DNA from 2 places in the Polaromonas sp. P5_D5 genome. Region 2 is predicted to be linked to the other one. Evidence: predicted binding sites of a transcription regulator. Region 2 holds the regulator's gene; the other holds the start of a gene.
The links. The regulator NrdR, encoded in region 2, represses ribonucleotide reductase genes. The targets are predictions, from matches to a motif close to CACNANATNTNGTG.

Region 1 (8,955 bases), on a different contig from region 2:
ATGCCCACCAGCGCCTGGCCCGGCGAGAGAGAACCCATCACTTCCTGGCCCAGCGCTTTTTCCTTGACCCGGGCAATGAAGTCGCGCACCACCGGCAGCGCAACGTCGGCCTCGAGCAAGGCCATGCGTACCTCGCGCAGCATGTCCTGCACGTTGGATTCGGTGATGCGGGCCTGGCCTCGCATTTCCTTGACGAGACGGGATAACTTGTCGGTAAGAGCTGAGGCCATGGGAAGGCGCCACAAACGCGGCGCAGTTAGGTGGAAAAGAAAGGCTGCAGCGGAAGGCTGCCAGAAAGGGGGGAAAGAGGCAGTAAAGGCTAAACTCTAGCCATGATTTTAGCTTTGAGCGACTGGTGGGGTCTTGCAGCGGCAGCCGGTGCTGCCGTCGCCTACGCTGCATTGGCACTGGGCTCCCCGCGCCTCGGCCCCGCCGCCATCCGCGGCCTGCTGCTGGCGGCCTGGCTGCTGCACGCGCTGGCGCTGGCCGATGGCCTGCTGGGCGAGCCCCCGCGTTTCGGCTTTGCACCGGCGCTGTCCATGACGGTCTGGCTGGTGCTGACCGTTTACGCCATCGAAAGCCGCCTGTTTCCACAACTCCAGGCCCACTGGGCGTTGGCAGGGCTGGGCAGCGCAGCTGTCATCCTGACGGTCATTTTCCCCGGTACCACCTATCACGCCATCGCGTCCCCCTGGCTGCCGTTGCACTGGGCCCTGGGCATCGCGTCTTATGGGCTGTTTGCCGCCGCAGTGGTGCACGGCTGGCTGATGACGCGCTCCGAGCGCTCCATCCGGCTGGCCGCACAAACCGATGCGGGTGTGCCGCTGTTGACGCTGGAGCGGCTCACCTTCCGCTTCGTGGAGGCCGGCTTTGTATTGCTGTCGGCCACGCTGTTTGTAGGCTGGCTGTTCGCCGAAACACTCTACGGGCCCGGCCTGGCCTGGAAATGGAACCATAAAACCGTGTTTTCGGTCCTGGCCTGGCTGACGTTTGCCGGCCTGCTGATCGGCCGGGCGCGCCTCGGATGGCGTGGCCGCAAGGCCGTCCGTGTGCTGTACCTGGGCTCCGGCCTGCTGCTGCTGGGCTACGCCGGTTCGCGCTTTGTACTTGAAGTCATTCTGAGGCGGGCATGAAATACCTTCTGGTCCTGGGATTCGTGCTGGTGGTTTTCTGGCTCTGGCGTCACAACCGCGATGCGGAAAGAAACGATGCGGCGGCTGCCCGTCCCCGCCAGGCACCGGGCCGCGAAACGGCCGTTGCGGAGATGATCGCATGCGATGTCTGCCACGTGCATTTGCCGAAGTCCGACGCCCTGACAGGCGGCAAGGGGATTTATTGCAGTGACGCGCATCGCCGCCAGGCAGGAGACTAGGGCCTGCCAACACTATGTTTACAAATGCGAATGGGGTGAAAACGGCGCCAATCAAGGCGCGCGACGAATCCCAGACCGGGAGTCTGGGTGAGGAGCGCAACGCCGAGTGGCGCCGTTTTCACCCCATTCCCTCCGGGTTGCGCTCAAAAAGGCCTTGCGCGGCGTTGCAAAGCCTTGACGGGGTCTACCCCGCCTGCGTTTTGCGCCTTGCTCAAGGCCTTTTTGAGCGCAACGCATCTTGCAAACATAGTGTTAGCAGGCCCCAATGAGCACGCCATCCCACTGGTTTGAAACGGGAGGCAAGGCATCAGGCGCGTGGGAGACCGTGCCCGAACTGGGCTCCTTCGGCCGTTTGTGGCGTGTCTTCATGACGGCACGCGTTGCCATCGCCACGGTACTCGTCATCCTTCAGGCGGTTATCTACGCGCTGGGCAACATCACCAACCGCTGGTCGATTGGGGTATGCATCGCCTACCTGTGCGCCACACTGGCCGTGCGCCTGTGGGCCAAACCGCGGCCACCACGAAGCACCTTTGACGCACAGTGGTTACTGACCATCGGCGTGGACGTCATCACGTTCTCCACACTCAATTTCCTGCAATCGAGCGGCATCAACTACACGCCGCTGTTTGCCCTGCCGGTGCTCCTTGCCTCCATCCTTGGACCGATTTTGCTGGCCTTCGGAACCGCAGCCAGCGTGACCTTGCTGCTTCTGGCCGACGCCTGGTGGAGCTCACTTCAGGTATTGGGCGACTTCAATGCCCGATTCCTCCAGTCGGGCTTGAGCGGTTCCGGTTTTTTCCTGGTCGCGCTGCTTGCGAACCACCTCGCCTTGCGGCTGGCCCGTGAAGAGCAGTTGGCAAAACGCAGCCAGTCCGCCGCGCGCATGCAGACGCAGGTGAACGAACTGGTCATTGAAACCTTGGCCGACGGCGTGCTGGTGGTCGATATCAACGGCATCGTCCGGTCGGCCAATCCGGCATCCAGGCGCCTGCTGGGAGCCCGGGATTCAGTTCGCAGCGCGCCTTTCATCCTCGTCATGGAGGCGGCCTGGTTGCCCCTGGCGGAACTGATGCACAGCACGTTCAGCACGCAAACCCCCCAGGAAGCGGACATCAGCCTTGAATACCCGGGCAGCAATACCCGGCGGCTTCATGTACGCACTCGTCTTGCCGCCTCGAAAAATGGCACCCACGAAAGCCTTTGTGTAATGTTCCTGGAGGACCTGCGTGAAATGGAGGCCCGCGTGAGGACCGAGAAGATGGCAGCCATGGGACGCATGTCGGCCGCAGTGGCACACGAAATCAGGAATCCGCTGGCGGCGATCTCTCAAGCCAATGCCTTGCTGGAAGAAGACCTGCAAGACGAGCCGCACCGCCAGCTCACAGGCATGATCCGGCAAAATGCGCAACGTCTCGCCAGAATCGTCGATGAGGTATTGAACATTTCACGTGCCCAGGCGCACCTGCCCTCGCCACAAACCACCACCCTGGCACTGGACGAAACCGCTCACAAGATTACCGCGGACTGGGCAGGGCAGACTGAAGCGTCCCGACGCATGAAGATCACGGCAGATTCGGGTAATGCCGTTGTGTGCTTTGAGCCCGAGCATTTGCGCCGCCTGATGGTCAATCTGCTGGACAACGCCCTGCGTTATGCCAGCACATCTTCTCACGCCATTGAAGTCTCCACCCAGCTCGTTACGCCCGGGCAGGCCCGTCTGTCCGTATGGAGCGATGGCCAACCCATGGAGCAAACCGTGCAAACACACCTGTTCGAACCATTTTTCTCCTCTGAAAGCCGCTCAAGCGGGCTGGGCCTGTACATTTGCCGTGAATTGTGCGAACGCTATGGCGCCCTGATCGGCTACCAGCGCGTGCAGCGCAGCGGCATTGAGGGAAACGAATTTTTTGTCATATTCGCACCCTCCAGTCCGTCTATGACCTTGCCTGCGGCTTCTTTTGCCACAATGCCAACCTGAAAACCATGAGCACCCCCATTCCCGTTCCCCAGCAGGCACGTATCCTCGTCATTGACGATGAACCGGATTTGCGCACCCTGTATGAACTGACGCTGCTCAGGGAAGGGTATCGGGTGGAGGCAGCCGGTGACCTGCTGCAGGCCCGGGAGCAGCTCAAGGCGCATCACTTCGATGCTGTGATCACCGATATGCGCCTGCCAGATGGCCTTGGCCTCGAATTACTGCGAGACATGATAGACCAGCAAAGGCCCGAACGATGCGTGGTGATTACGGCCCACGGCTCGGCCGAAAATGCGGTGGAAGCACTCAAGGCCGGCGCGTTTGACTACCTCACGAAACCGGTCGACCTCAAACAATTCCGCAGTGTCGTGGCATCCGCCGTGCAGGGTGCCAAGCATCCTGCACTACAGGCCAAAAGCGATCGAAGCGCACCGGAACACGGCACCGCCCCCTCCGCCCAGAAAAAAAGCGGGGACGGCACCCAGATTCTGCAAAAACTGGTGGGTGAATCTGCCGTCATGCGCGCCGTCAAGTCGCGCATCGTCAAAGTGGCGGGAAGCATGGCGCCGGTCCTCATTCAGGGGGAATCGGGCACCGGCAAGGAACTGGTTGCACGCGCCGTACACGGCTGCAGCCACCGCGCGACAGGGCCTTTTGTAGCCGTCAATTGCAGCGCCATACCCGAAAACCTCCTCGAAGCGGAGTTCTTCGGTGCACGAAAGGGCGCTTACACCGGATCAGCGCAGGACCGGCAAGGCTACTTCCAGGCAGCCAAGGGCGGCACCTTGTTTCTCGATGAAATCGGCGACCTGCCGCTGGCCATGCAATCCAAACTTCTGCGCGCCATCCAGGAGCGCACCGTCAGGCCGCTGGGTTCGCCGCAGGAGGACACCGTTGACGTGCGCATCGTCAGCGCAACGCACAAAAACCTGGCGGCGGAAGCCCAGGAAGGAACATTCCGCCAGGATCTTTATTACCGGCTCAATGTGATTGAAATTGCCGTGCCGGCCTTGCGCGAACGCCGGGAGGATTTGCCGGCACTCTGCAATGCCCTGCTGTCAAGAATCTGCCAGGAGTCCGGCTTCAAGATGCCCGAGTTGACGGATGCCGTGATGGAGCAGCTGCAGTCCAGGCCCTTTAACGGCAATGTCAGGGAGCTGGAAAACATCCTGCACCGGGCCGTGGCGCTCGGCGAAGGAAGCGTGCTGCATTTTGATGCGCCGGTCGAAGAGCACGTCGCCGTCCCGGAAAACCTGCAGGATTATCTGGACGGGCAGGAGCGAAACATCCTGACCAAGGTTTTGCTGGAGACCGGCTTCAATCGTACCGCCGCCGCCGCGAGGCTGGGTTTGAGCCTGCGGCAGATCCGCTACCGCATTGCACGCCTGAATATCGCCACGCCGGGCAATGACGACCTGGCCGATGGACTTGACCCTGCTGATGACCCCGCCTGAGAGCCCCAATGCCCTTCCCCGGCCTTTGTGGCAAAACGGCTGGTACCGCTGTGCACGCGCACTGGCTTCGCCCAACTTTGGTCCACGCCCTCCCGGCGCGCAAATCGACCTGATCGTCATCCACTCCATCAGCCTGCCGCCAGGTGAGTTCGGCAATGGCAACGTCGAACGCCTTTTCACCAACCAGCTCGACTGGGAGGCACACGCTTACTTTCAGGGCATTCGCGGCCTGCAGGTTTCATCGCACTTTTTCATCGCCCGAACCGGCGCTCTGTGGCAGTTTGTGAGCTGTGACGACCGCGCCTGGCATGCCGGGGAATCCAGCTACCGCGGACGCACCAACTGCAACGACGATTCCATCGGCATCGAACTGGAAGGCCTTGAGGGAGATACCTTTGAAGCATCCCAGTATGAAACCCTGACCGGGCTATGCGCCTCGCTTCTGCAGCGCTACCCCATTGAGCACATCGCCGGGCACGAGCACATTGCACCCGGCCGCAAGCAGGACCCGGGCCCTGGCTTCAACTGGCCTCTGCTGCAAAACTCGCTGTCGTCACCGGCTAGGTGTTTTCCCGAAATCATGTGACTGGTGCACCTGCACGCACTCACCATTGCGGTGCGTCTTGCTGTTGAAATTTCCGGTTATTTTTACCGCGCCAGCAGTGGCCGGCGCTCTCAACCCAAGCCCGCGAAAAGCCGCGCCACAACGCCGCATCAGCTTCACAAGCCTGATGGCATCAGGCTTTCAGCGAAGTTGAACGAGCCACCATCAAGCCCTGATCGAGGCGTCTGGAATGGGGCCTAAAAAGCCACAAAACGTAACGGTGCATTCAGTCAGCGATACACTACCTGTAGTGGCTTGTATTCCCTCCATACCCTAGGTATAGTGTCTAAGCCCTAATTCAGTTTGATGTAATTTGGGTCAGGAAATGAAGGAGCAGGTTGATAGGCCTGTGCAATACCTCAATATATCCAGAGACCCCCGAACAGCACATCAAACCACCCATAAAACAAAGCAAAGAGGAAGTCATGCAAACTGCACAACACGCGGTGCCCGTCACGTCGAGCGTTCTGGCAAGCAACCCAGCAACCGGCGATACCAACGCGCAAAGCAACCCGCTCGCCCATTACCAGATCATTCGCCGCAATGGCGGCGTGGTGCCGTTCGAACCCAACAAGATCGCCGTGGCCATGATGAAGGCTTTCCTGGCCGTGCATGGCACGCAGGGTGCGGCTTCGGCCAGCGTCCGCGAAACCGTTGACGGCCTGACCCAGGCGGTCATCCGCGCCCTGATGCGTTCGCGCCCAGGCGGCGGAACCTTTCATATAGAAGACGTTCAGGATCAGGTCGAGCTGGGCCTGATGCGCGGCGGCCACCACGAGATCGCCCGCGCTTACGTGCTGTACCGCGAAAAGCGCACGCAAGAGCGCGCACGCCAGCCGCAAACCCAGGCGCCCGCAGCGCCGCTGATCCATGTGACCGACCGCGGCAACCGCGTCGCGCTGGACATCCGCAACCTGCAGGCGTTGATTGAAGCCTCCTGCGCCAACCTGGGCGCGGATATCAAGCCCGACCCGATCGTTGCGGAAACCATGCGCAACCTCTATGACGGTGTGCCCATTGACGAGGTCTACAAGGCGTCCATCCTGGCAGCGCGCACCCTGATCGAGAAAGACCCTGACTACACCTACGCCACCGCACGCCTGCTGATGCACACCATCCGCCGCGAAGTGCTGGGTGAAGAAGTCAGTCAGGAAGACATGGCGATTCGCTACGCCGAGTATTTCCCGCAGTTCATCGCCAAGGGCGTACAAAACGAGCTGCTCGACGAAAAGCTCCAGCAGTTCGACCTGGCCCGCCTGGGCGCCGCGCTCAAGCCCGAACGCGACCTGAAATTCGACTACCTCGGCCTGCAAACCCTGTTTGACCGCTACTTCCTGCACGTGCGCAAACAGCGCATCGAGCTACCACAGGCTTTCTTCATGCGCGTGGCCATGGGCCTGTCGCTCAACGAGATCAACCGCGAAGAACGCGCGATCGAGTTCTATGAAATCCTCTCGTCCTTCGACTTCATGTCGAGCACGCCCACCCTGTTCAATGCCGGCACGCTGCGCTCGCAGCTGTCGTCGTGCTACCTGACGACCGTCGCCGACGACCTGGGCGGCATCTACGACGCCATCAAGGAAAACGCGCTGCTGTCCAAATTTGCCGGCGGCCTGGGCAATGACTGGACGCCTGTGCGCGCCCTGGGCGCCCATATCAAGGGCACCAACGGCGAATCGCAAGGCGTCGTGCCTTTCCTCAAAGTCGTCAACGACACCGCCGTGGCGGTCAACCAGGGCGGCAAGCGCAAGGGCGCCGTCTGCGCCTACCTGGAAACCTGGCACCTGGATATTGAAGAGTTCCTGGAACTGCGCAAGAACACCGGTGACGATCGCCGCCGTACGCACGACATGAACACCGCCAACTGGATTCCCGACCTCTTCATGCGCCGCGTGATGGAAAAGGGCAGCTGGACGCTGTTCTCACCGTCGGACACACCCGACCTGCACGACAAGTTCGGCAAGGACTTCGAGAAAATCTACACCGCCTACGAAGCCAAGGCCGAGCGCGGCGAAATCAAGCCATCCCGCAAGCTGCAGGCCACCGACATGTGGCGCAAGATGCTGTCGATGCTGTTTGAAACCGGCCATCCCTGGATCACGTTCAAGGACGCCTGCAATGTGCGCTCGCCGCAGCAACACACCGGCGTCGTGCACTCGTCCAACCTGTGCACCGAAATCACACTCAACACCAGCGACACCGAAACTGCTGTCTGCAACCTCGGCTCGGTCAACCTCGTCCAGCATCTGAAGGACGGCGCAGTCGACCACGAGAAGCTTAAAAAGACCATTACCACGGCCATGCGCATGCTGGACAACGTGATCGACATCAACTATTACGCCGTCAAGAAGGCCCGCGATTCCAACATGCGCCACCGCCCTGTGGGCCTGGGCATCATGGGTTTCCAGGACTGCCTGTACGAGCTGCGCGTGCCTTACGCTTCCCAGGAAGCTGTCGAGTTCGCCGACAAATCCATGGAGGCTGTCTGCTACCACGCTTACTGGGCATCGACCGAACTGGCCAAAGAGCGCGGTAAATATGCCACGTACAAAGGCTCGCTCTGGGACAAGGGCATCCTGCCGCTGGATACGCTGGACATGCTGGCCGAGCAGCGCGGCGGCTATGTGGAAGTCGACCGCTCCGCCAGCCTTGACTGGGACGCTTTGCGCAAGAAGATTGCCAAAGACGGCATGCGCAATTCCAACTGCGTGGCCATTGCGCCCACAGCCACCATCTCCAACATCATTGGGGTGGATGCTTGTATCGAACCCTGCTTTGGCAACCTGTCGGTCAAGTCCAACCTGTCGGGTGAATTTACCGTCATCAACCATTACCTGGTCCGCGACCTGAAGCGCTTGGGCCTATGGGACGACGTGATGGTGGTGGATCTGAAGCACTTTGACGGCTCCCTGCGCCCGATCGATCGCGTACCGCAGGACGTCAAAGCGCTCTACGCCACGGCGTTTGAGATTGAAACTTCCTGGATTGTCGAGGCGGCAGCGCGCCGCCAGAAGTGGATTGATCAGGCACAGTCGCTCAACATCTACATGGCAGGCGCTTCGGGCAAAAAGCTCGACGACACCTACAAGCTGGCCTGGCTGCGCGGCCTCAAGACGACTTACTACCTGCGCACGCAAAGCGCGACGCACGCCGAGAAGTCGACCGTGACCGCGGGCAAGATGAACTCGGTGTCATCGGGTACCGCGACGGCAGGCGGCGGCATGAGCGCGCTCGAAGCGGCAGCCGCCGCAGCGCAGGCGCAGATGAGTGCATCGCCCGCGACCGACATCAAATTCTGTGCAATCGATGACCCAGGTTGCGAGGCCTGCCAATAAAACACCGAATCGTGCGCTGAGCTTCATCGCACGATTCGATGTAATTGAGCAACACAATTTTGTAGCGATGTGAATGAACACTTTTCATTTTGTATCGCTGCTTTCATAATCCCAAAGTATTGGAAACCTCTATGTTGACCTGGGACGAAGAAGTCAAACCATCTTTGCAAACATCTCACAACAGCGGCTTGCCTGAAGGCCGCTCGATG
Region 2 (8,955 bases):
CGCATAGGCCACCACCCACAACACCACCAAGCTGCCCACCGCCCAGGCCGCGCGACGCTGCCAGAGCGGCGACCGGCCCACAGCGGCCGCCCGTGCCGGCAGGGTTTTGCCGATTTCCCGCCAATTGGTCTCGCGCCAGTTGAATTCCTGCCATTTTTTCTTCAAATCTTTGATTGCCATAGCCGTCGAGTTTTTAGCGCCGGGGCCGCCAGGTCAATGATTTATTTGAAAAAGACGGTCAATCGAAGGGCATTGAAGCCTGTGAAAAGCGGCGCCTCAAAAGAAAAAACCCCGGGCAGTTAGACCGACCGGGGTTGACGGCGGGCGTTTATGCTCATGCCGTCGGGGTTCCGCAAAGAAGAGAGTTATCGTCTCCAGTGCGATGAAAGCAAGTGATTGCTTCCAGATTTTCCGGGGTTGGTTACCCGGTTGATGCGTGAGTGAACACGCAATTGCAGGTTAAACCCCTGCCGTCCCGCAAGCAAGACCATCTTTTCAATCACAGCGCAGGATGTGATTGCCGCTGCCTTTTTGTGTGCTCCCAGGCAACCCAGGCCGGCCGCAGGCGCCGATCCGGCGACTACATGCAACATGGAAAACGGCCTACAACCGCAGCCGCGAAAGGCTGATCGCGCTTTTTAGAGGCAAAACTTAACTTAGAGCTCCATCTCAAATAAAGCCCGTAAACACCTTGATTCAGGCCGGTTTTGCCGGAAATCAAGGTTTTTATTTGACTTTTTGATATAAAGAATTGATTTGTTATTATTGACAGGTTATTAACCAACCCCATAGAATCCCGCCAGTCCCACGAATCCTAGGGACAACCCGAACCCGCTGCCCTATTCCTCAAAGAAGCCGGCAACGTCAAACAAGGGTCAACACCCACAAGGCTTGCCTTGGTTTGATGGCGACCCAATCAAAGCCTGCCTGGCCCCCAAAGGGCCTGCAAGCGTAGAAAGGAGTGCTATGACAGCGCTAGGACAATTCGGCCTTAACCTGAATGTCAACGCACACATCAAGAATGTGCGAAGCAGTGTTTCAAACATTGTTGATGACATCTCCCAAGGCTTTTTCGAGATTACCCACAACAGCTTCGCCCTTCTGGGCCTGGCGGTCGTGTTTGCGGTGATCACCCTGACAGCCCGGCCCGACTTGCGTCAGGCCGGTGAATTCAAGCTCATGACCTGGCTGCAGCAGCGCCAGGAGGCTGCCATCGGTTTTACCGAGCCGGCCGCCATTGAGCGCGCCACGGCGTCCAACCCGAAAGACCTGCCCGCCCAACAGGCGGCAGTGGCCTATTGGCTGAGCAAGAAGTACGGCGTCGCGCCCGAGCCGCTGAGTGTGCTGGTGGCCGAGGCCTTCGAGATCGGCCAGAAAGCCAAGCTCGACCCCACCCTGATCCTGGCCATCATGGCGATCGAGTCCGGTTTCAACCCGTTTGCGCAAAGCCCGGTCGGCGCCCAGGGCCTGATGCAGGTCATGACCAAGGTGCACCACGACAAGTACGACAACTTCGGCGGCAAGCTGGCGGCGTTTGACCCGGTGACCAACCTGCGCGTAGGCGTCAAGGTGCTGCAGGAATGCATCGCCCGCGCCGGCTCTGTCGAGGGCGGCCTCAAATACTATGTGGGCGCAGCCAACATGGACGACGACGGCGGGTACGCCGGCAAGGTGATGGGCGAACATGCCCGCCTGCTGGCCGTGGTGGCGTCTGCCTCCAAGCGCGGTGCGCCCTCGCCTTTCTTCACCACACCCGGTGGCACGTCGCGCCCGGTACCGGCCTCCCTGCCGGCCACACCCGACGCTGAAGGCAAGACGCCTGACAAGGTGGCGCTGCTGAACCAGTCCTGATTCGGCCGCATTGTGGGGGCCTTTTCACCCCATGCACTGCCAAAAAGCCGGGCCGCTGCCAGCGCCCCGGCTTTTTGCTTTTCGGGCTGCAGGTGAAGAACCCCGGAGGCGGCAGGTTTTGGGCGCGCTCAGTTACACTAGCGAGGTGCGCGACTGGCGATAGGCTCAAGGTTTTCGCAACCATTGGAGCTGACGTGGGACACCACTGGGAAGCGCACCGCTGAAAGCCGTTGGGCCGAAGCGTTCAGCCGTTCGCCTGGGCAGCCCTTGTTTCAATAGCAGGGACCACGTCTTTAAGGACTGCCATGTACCACCGCAACATCCTGGTCGAACAAACCGATCCCGAAATCTTCGCCGCCATCCAGGCTGAAAATGCCCGGCAAGAGCACCACATCGAGCTGATTGCCAGCGAAAACTACGCCTCGCCCGCCGTCATGGCCGCGCAGGGCTCGCAGCTCACCAACAAATACGCCGAAGGCTACCCCGGCCGCCGCTACTACGGCGGCTGCGAGCACGTTGACGTGGCGGAGCAGCTGGCAATCGACCGCATCAAAACCATCTTCGGCGCCGAGGCCGCCAACGTGCAGCCGCATTGCGGTGCTTCAGCCAATGAGGCCGTGTTTCTGGCTTTCCTCAAGCCCGGCGACACCATCATGGGCATGAGCCTGGCCGAAGGCGGCCACCTGACGCACGGCATGGCCCTGAATATGAGCGGCAAGTGGTTCAACGTCGTCTCTTACGGCCTCAACGACAAGGAAGAGATCGACTACGACGCAATGGAGCGCAAGGCTCACGAGACCAAGCCCAAGCTGATCATCGCGGGCGCGTCGGCTTACAGCCTGCGCATCGACTTCGAGCGCTTCGCCAAGGTGGCCAAGGCCGTCGGCGCGATCTTCATGGTCGACATCGCCCACTACGCCGGCCTGGTGGCCGCAGGCGTGTATCCCAACCCGGTGCCGCATGCCGACATCGTGACGTCGACCACACACAAGAGCCTGCGCGGCCCGCGCGGCGGCATCATCCTGATGAAGGCCGAGCACGAAAAAGCCATCAACAGCGCCATCTTCCCCGGCCTGCAGGGCGGCCCGCTGATGCACGTGATCGCAGCCAAGGCGGTGGCCTTCAAGGAAGCCATGGCGCCCGAGTTCAAGGCTTACCAGCAGCAGGTCGTGAAAAACGCGCAGATCGTGGCCGACACCCTGACGCAGCGCGGCCTGCGTATCGTCAGCGGCCGTACTGAAAGCCACGTCATGCTGGTTGACCTGCGCGCCAAGGGCATCACCGGCAAGGAAGCCGAAGCCGTGCTGGGCAGCGCCCACATGACGATCAACAAGAACGCCATCCCGAACGACCCTGAAAAGCCGATGGTCACCAGCGGCGTGCGCATCGGCACCCCGGCCCTGACGACCCGCGGCTTCAAGGACGAAGAAGCCCGCGCCACGGCCAACCTGATCGCCGACGTGCTCGACAACCCGCGCGACGCGGCCAACATTGAAGCGGTGCGAGCCAAGGTCCACGCCCTGACCAGCCGTTTCCCGGTCTACCGCTAATCATGACAGGCAGCGCGGACACTATGATTTTGATAGCTGCCCGCGCATGTCCTGATTGGGCTGGAGGCCGATTTATGCCTTCAAATTCGGGCTACCTCTCATGAAATGCCCTTTTTGCGGCCACCTTGAAACCCAGGTCGTGGAAACGCGGGTGGGCGAAGACGCCGAATTCATACGCCGCCGCCGCCAGTGCGGCGCGTGTGAAAAGCGCTTCACAACCTATGAGCGGCCCGATGTCACCTTCCCGTCCATCGTCAAGAAGGACGGCAGGCGCATCGAGTACAAGCGCAGCAAAGTCCTGGCGTCCCTGAACCTGGCGCTGCGCAAGCGGCCCGTCAGCACCGAGCAGGTCGACTCCGCGGTTGAACGTATCGAGGAAAAGCTCCTGAGCCTGGGGCTGCGGGAAGTGCCGTCCAACCGTATCGGCGAGCTCGTCATGCGTGAACTCCGCAAGCTCGACAAGGTCGCCTATGTCCGCTTTGCGAGCGTCTACCGCAGCTTTGAGGATATTGACGAGTTCAAGACGCTGGTGGACGAGGTCCGGCGGTAGAAATCGCTCGCGGCGCAGAAAAGCGTCCTGTCCGCTACCAGATTAGTGGTAGCCAGAGTCCGACAGCCGGAGCCTCGCGCGACAAACCCGGTTCCTATACTCACGACATGCGAATGACCGTGTGCTCAACATCCTTACGCCGCCCAGCCAAAGCGGCCCCGCGCGCTTGCAACGCAGGCTTCACCATCATCGAAATCATGGTGACAGTTGCTGTTTTAGCCATGATTTTGGCCATAGGGCTGCCTAATTTGAGGCAGTTTGTGGTGCGAAACCAGGCTGGCGCCATCGCAGCCGAATTTACCAATGACATATCGCGTGCGCGGGTTGAGGCGATCAGCAGAAATAACTGCGTCACCATCTGCATGTCAACCAATACGTCAAACGCATTGACCGGCGGCACCCCCACGTGTGCAACCGCAGGGAGCAACTGGCAGACTGGCTGGATAGTTTTTTCCAACCCCAGCTGTAGTGCTACCCAAAACAACCCGACAACAGTCGGTTCAAGCCTGATTTCCGTGCGCCAGACCGGCAACGAAAGCTTTGAGCTGGCCTCTAGCGGATCGGATCGGCGCATGACCTTTGACTCGCGAGGGCTCGCTGCGGGTATTCAATCCAACTTCACGCTTGCCTATATCCTGGAAAACACCAGCAGTCCGCACTACCGGTCTATTTGTATCAGTTCTGCAGGTCGAGTGAGCGTTAAACAATATGCGGGAGTCAGTGCATGTCCATAAGTCGCCAGCGAGGTGCAGGCCTGATCGAGGCCTTGATCGCCATGCTTATCCTTTCCATCGGTGTGCTGGGCATGGTTGGCATGCAGACAGCCTCTCTCAAATTTGAACAAACCGGATGGGTGCGGTCGGCACTGTCGTCCAGCATCAGCGGCTTTGCGGACCGCATCAGGGCAAATGCCAGTGCGGTCGAGACTGATTACAGCTTCTCCCGGACCTATGCCGCCGAACGTGCATCCATTGATGGAACCCCGACCTACCTGAACCCGGCCAAAGATTGCAACACTGCAACCTGTACCCCGACCGAGCTGGCGGCCTATGACCTCGCTGTCTGGCGTCTTGACCTGAACAGCCAGCTGCCGGGCGCGGTGGGCATCGTGACGTCGACCGGAACCAAGGGCACCAACCTGCGCTTTCTGGTGACAGTGGCCTGGTATAGCAAGGACAACCTGGATGGCACGACTCTGCGTTCCCCCGATTCGTGCACAGCCACTACAACAGGCATCGCGTCGCGAAACTGCTGCCCCGCAGCGCTGGGCACCTCTACCGCCCTGGCCGGCGTGCAATGCGCCAATCTAGAGATGATTCCATGAAAACACTTCACACCGGAAGGGCGCAAGCGCGCTACCGCCAGCGCGGTTTGACACTGATCGAACTGCTGGTCAGTCTGGTCATCAGCCTGGTGCTCGCCCTCGCGGCAGCGGCGGCCTACCTGGGGACTCGCGCAACCGCCACTGCTTCCGCCAATATGGCGATGCTGAACGAGACCGGCAAGCTTGCGCTGGACATGGTTGGCCGGGACCTTCAGATGGCGGGCTTCTATCCCGCGATCATGGCCACCACCTCCGCGGCGCCCAACTTGTTGGGCAAGTTCAGCAACACCAAAAACTCAACGGCCCCAGCCTACGAGCAAGGGTTGTTTGGATGTGATGGCGCGGTATTCAACCCGACCACCAGGACTTGCGGTACCACCGTAGCCAACGCACCAGACTCGGTCGTTATCAACTATTTCGCCATGCCCGAGCTGGACGCGAGCACTTTTGGAAATGGGTTTGACTGCCTCAGGCAAGCAGTTTCACTTGACCCGAACAATGCAGGCCAGATCACCGCAGGACTGCCGCGCTACGTGTCCAACCGCTTTGGCCTGGTCGCCACCAGCTATACGGCCCAAGGGGTCGGCAGCACCACCCGAACAGTGAATACCAAAAGCCTGGGATGCAACGGCAATGGGAAAAACCCGGAAGACACTGTTTATCAACCGATTTTTGAAGGCATTGAAGACATGGTGATCCGGTATGGCGTGGCTGCCGGGGTAACCAGCCTGTCTCCTGAGACCTACCATACCGCTGCCGAAGTGACCGCATTGCCCAAGGTCGGAGATTTGACCTCGTGGCAACGCGTCACTGCGGTCAGGGTGTGTTTGCTGACCCGCACGCAGGAAAATTCACGCACCCAGGACAAGGCCGGCTCCTTGCGCAGCTATGCCAATTGCCGGGGTGCCAACGTCACCTATACGGCCTCGGACCGCACTATCTACAAAAAGTACGAGCGCGTGTTTGCCATTCGCAACAACTTGACAGGTATCTACTAATGCGAGCCGGCATACCAATCACCGCCCCACGCCTCGAAAGAGGAGTGTCCCTGCCTGTGGTCTTGATGTTCCTGCTGGTCATCACGATTCTCAGCACCATCGGCATGCGGCGCGCAACCACCGGTGAAACGCTCTCGAGAAATCAACTCGACTATGAAGTCGCCCGCCAGGCAACAGAGGCCGCACTGCGCGACGCAGAACGGGACTTGCGTTCGCTTGTACCCACGGTACTCCCCAATGCCCTGTGCGCGCGCAACGACGACAGGCCCGTAGGCGGAGCAACCAGGGCGCCGAACTTCGACAATACCTGCCCCAGAGGGCAATGCCGGTTCGAACGGACGTATTACGACACGAGCAACTACACCACCGTCACCAACCCTGAACCCTGGTGGCCGACCATCAACGGGAAAAAAGGACTCTGGGAGGGGCCACCTGCTTCGCCCAGTGCCAAACCGAGCGATGCGTTAGGTGTCGGCACCAATTGCACCTTTACCGGCGCAGTACCTCTGGGCACCTTTACCGGGGTCCCGAGATTCGCCGGCGTCGCACGGCAGCCTGAATACCTGATTGAGTACCTCGCCGCAGGCAACGACAAAGTCATGCGCATTACGGCCCGTGGCTTCGGTGCAGATCTCAATACTGAAGTTGTGATGCAGACTTATTTTCGCCCCTACATGAAGTGAGAAAATCCATGAAAAAAATCATTACTATTGCCGGATTTTTACTTGCAGCGCTCACTTCGCAAGGCGTGGCATTCGCGCAGGCACTGACTCCGGCCATCCCGCCAAACATCGTGACCTCGACCCCGAGGCCCATGATCATGCTGAACATGTCGAAAGACCATCAGCTTTTTTACCGGGCGTATGACGAGTTCTCGGATCTTGACGGCGACGGAATCCCCGAAACCACCTACAAGCACAGCTTCAATTACTACGGGTATTTCGACTCCTATAAATGCTATAGCTACAGCGGCACGACAAACCGCTTTGCGCCCGTCAGCACCAACACGGACAAATATTGCACGGGCAACTGGAGCGGCAACTTCCTGAACTGGGCCACCATGACCCGCATGGACGTGGTGCGCAAGGTGCTGTACGGCGGCTTGCGTTCCACCGACACCAATGCACTGACCATTCTGGAGCGTACCAGCCTGCCTACAGATGCCCATTCATTCGCCAAGTATTACAAGGGCGACGACCTGGATCAGCTTACGCCTTTTACGGCCAGCCAGCTTGCGGCTTCGAGCGTCATCAGCAACGACAACACCAATAACGCGCGGCGCCTTATCGAGTTTGCGTTCAATTCCAATAAGGCTCACAAGAACGGTCCCGGCACCGCGCCAGCGGCAGCCATTGCCACCACTTGCCAAACTCTTGTTGAAACTTACTATGGCGGTGCAACCAATGCCCCCCCTCAGTACAACTGTGTGACGCATTCCGTCGCCCAGGCCACCACATTCAATGTCGAGGTCGGCGACCAGATCAGGGCGGTGTACACGACCACGCCAGCCCAATACATGGAAGGTGTCGCGGTGGCCGTAGACCCTGCCTGGATCACCATGGTGATCACGCCAACGGGTTATGTCGGTGCGACCGCTGGAACACCTACGCTGACCATCAAGCAATGGACCATCCAGAACCTGACCCAGACTTCTGCCACCATCTGCAATACCACGCTGGGTGACAACCTGACCGCCAACTCGCCGTTCAATACCAACACGGCAGGCAACGGCGATTCCCACACCAATGCCAACCCGCCCTTGATGCGGATCGCCAAGGGCGACTACCAGCTCTGGAATGCCAATGAGCGGTGGCAGTGCCATTGGAGTGGAGAAAAAAGTGCCTCCAACGGTAACAACGTAGGCGTCACCGGATTGGGATCCGGCTCCAGCAATCCCACAAAGAGCACGGCGGGAGTCATCATTGGCACCACTGGCCCTGACTTTATCGTGCGGGTCGAGGTTTGCGCATCGGCGCTGCTGGGTACCGAAAATTGCAGGCAATATCCGTCCGCCAATTTCAAGCCAATCGGCTTGCTGCATGAGTACGGTGAAGGCAACCTTGCCGAATTCGGACTGATGACCGGCTCCTTTGCCAAAAATATCAGCGGCGGTGTCCTTCGAAGTAATTTGCAGACATTTCGCAATGAAGTGAACTACACCACCGATGGCACGTACACCGCCACGCAGGGCATTGTTTACACCATCAACAAGTTGCGCGTTTATGGGTATCGCTATAGCGACGGTACCTATATAGGGGACGGCAACTGTACTTTCCAGCTGACATCACTGACGGACAACCAGTGCACCAGCTGGGGCAATCCCATGGGTGAGATGTTCACCGAAGCGCTTCGCTATCTTGGTGGATTGTCGGCAAGCGGTACTTATGACTACACACAAACAGGCTCAAAAGATGCCGCCATGGGGCTGCCAAAGCCTGCCTGGATTGACCCGGTGAACCGGGCCAACGCCGCCGCCAAGACAGCTGCCGATGCCATTTTCGGCCAGGGCCAGTGCCGCGCCATCAATGCCATCAACTTCAATGCCAGCGTGACGTCTTATGACAACAACACGAGCACCCAGTGGAGTCCTTTCGCCACATTGCCGGGCAGCCCAAGCCTGGTCAACATGATCAATGTGATTGGTACGGATGAAGGGATTCATGGCAACAAGTTTTTCATCGG

Region 1: ACXJKE_RS13245 (ribonucleoside-diphosphate reductase subunit alpha) is a predicted target of NrdR. The motif match lies at 5,651-5,664, and genes of this name have one in related genera.

What each region holds. Positions count from the first base shown of each region.
Region 1 covers NZ_JBFUMJ010000003.1:91,205-100,159, forward strand. The annotation lists gene ffh (signal recognition particle protein) at 1-230, opposite strand, end outside; gene ACXJKE_RS13220 (cytochrome C assembly family protein) at 333-1,133, shown strand; gene ACXJKE_RS13225 (PP0621 family protein) at 1,130-1,372, shown strand; gene ACXJKE_RS13230 (two-component system sensor histidine kinase NtrB) at 1,638-3,353, shown strand; gene ACXJKE_RS13235 (sigma-54-dependent transcriptional regulator) at 3,359-4,807, shown strand; gene ampD (1,6-anhydro-N-acetylmuramyl-L-alanine amidase AmpD) at 4,776-5,393, shown strand; gene ACXJKE_RS13245 (ribonucleoside-diphosphate reductase subunit alpha) at 5,837-8,746, shown strand; gene ACXJKE_RS13250 (ribonucleotide-diphosphate reductase subunit beta) at 8,878-8,955, shown strand, end outside.
Region 2 covers NZ_JBFUMJ010000002.1:482,142-491,096, reverse strand. The annotation lists gene ACXJKE_RS09045 (DUF748 domain-containing protein) at 1-180, opposite strand, end outside; gene ACXJKE_RS09040 (lytic transglycosylase domain-containing protein) at 967-1,851, shown strand; ZMP/ZTP riboswitch at 1,991-2,120, shown strand; gene glyA (serine hydroxymethyltransferase) at 2,157-3,401, shown strand; gene nrdR (transcriptional regulator NrdR) at 3,502-3,951, shown strand; gene ACXJKE_RS09025 (GspH/FimT family pseudopilin) at 4,059-4,685, shown strand; gene pilV (type IV pilus modification protein PilV) at 4,676-5,275, shown strand; gene ACXJKE_RS09015 (PilW family protein) at 5,272-6,273, shown strand; gene ACXJKE_RS09010 (pilus assembly PilX family protein) at 6,318-6,956, shown strand; gene ACXJKE_RS09005 (pilus assembly protein) at 6,965-8,955, shown strand, end outside.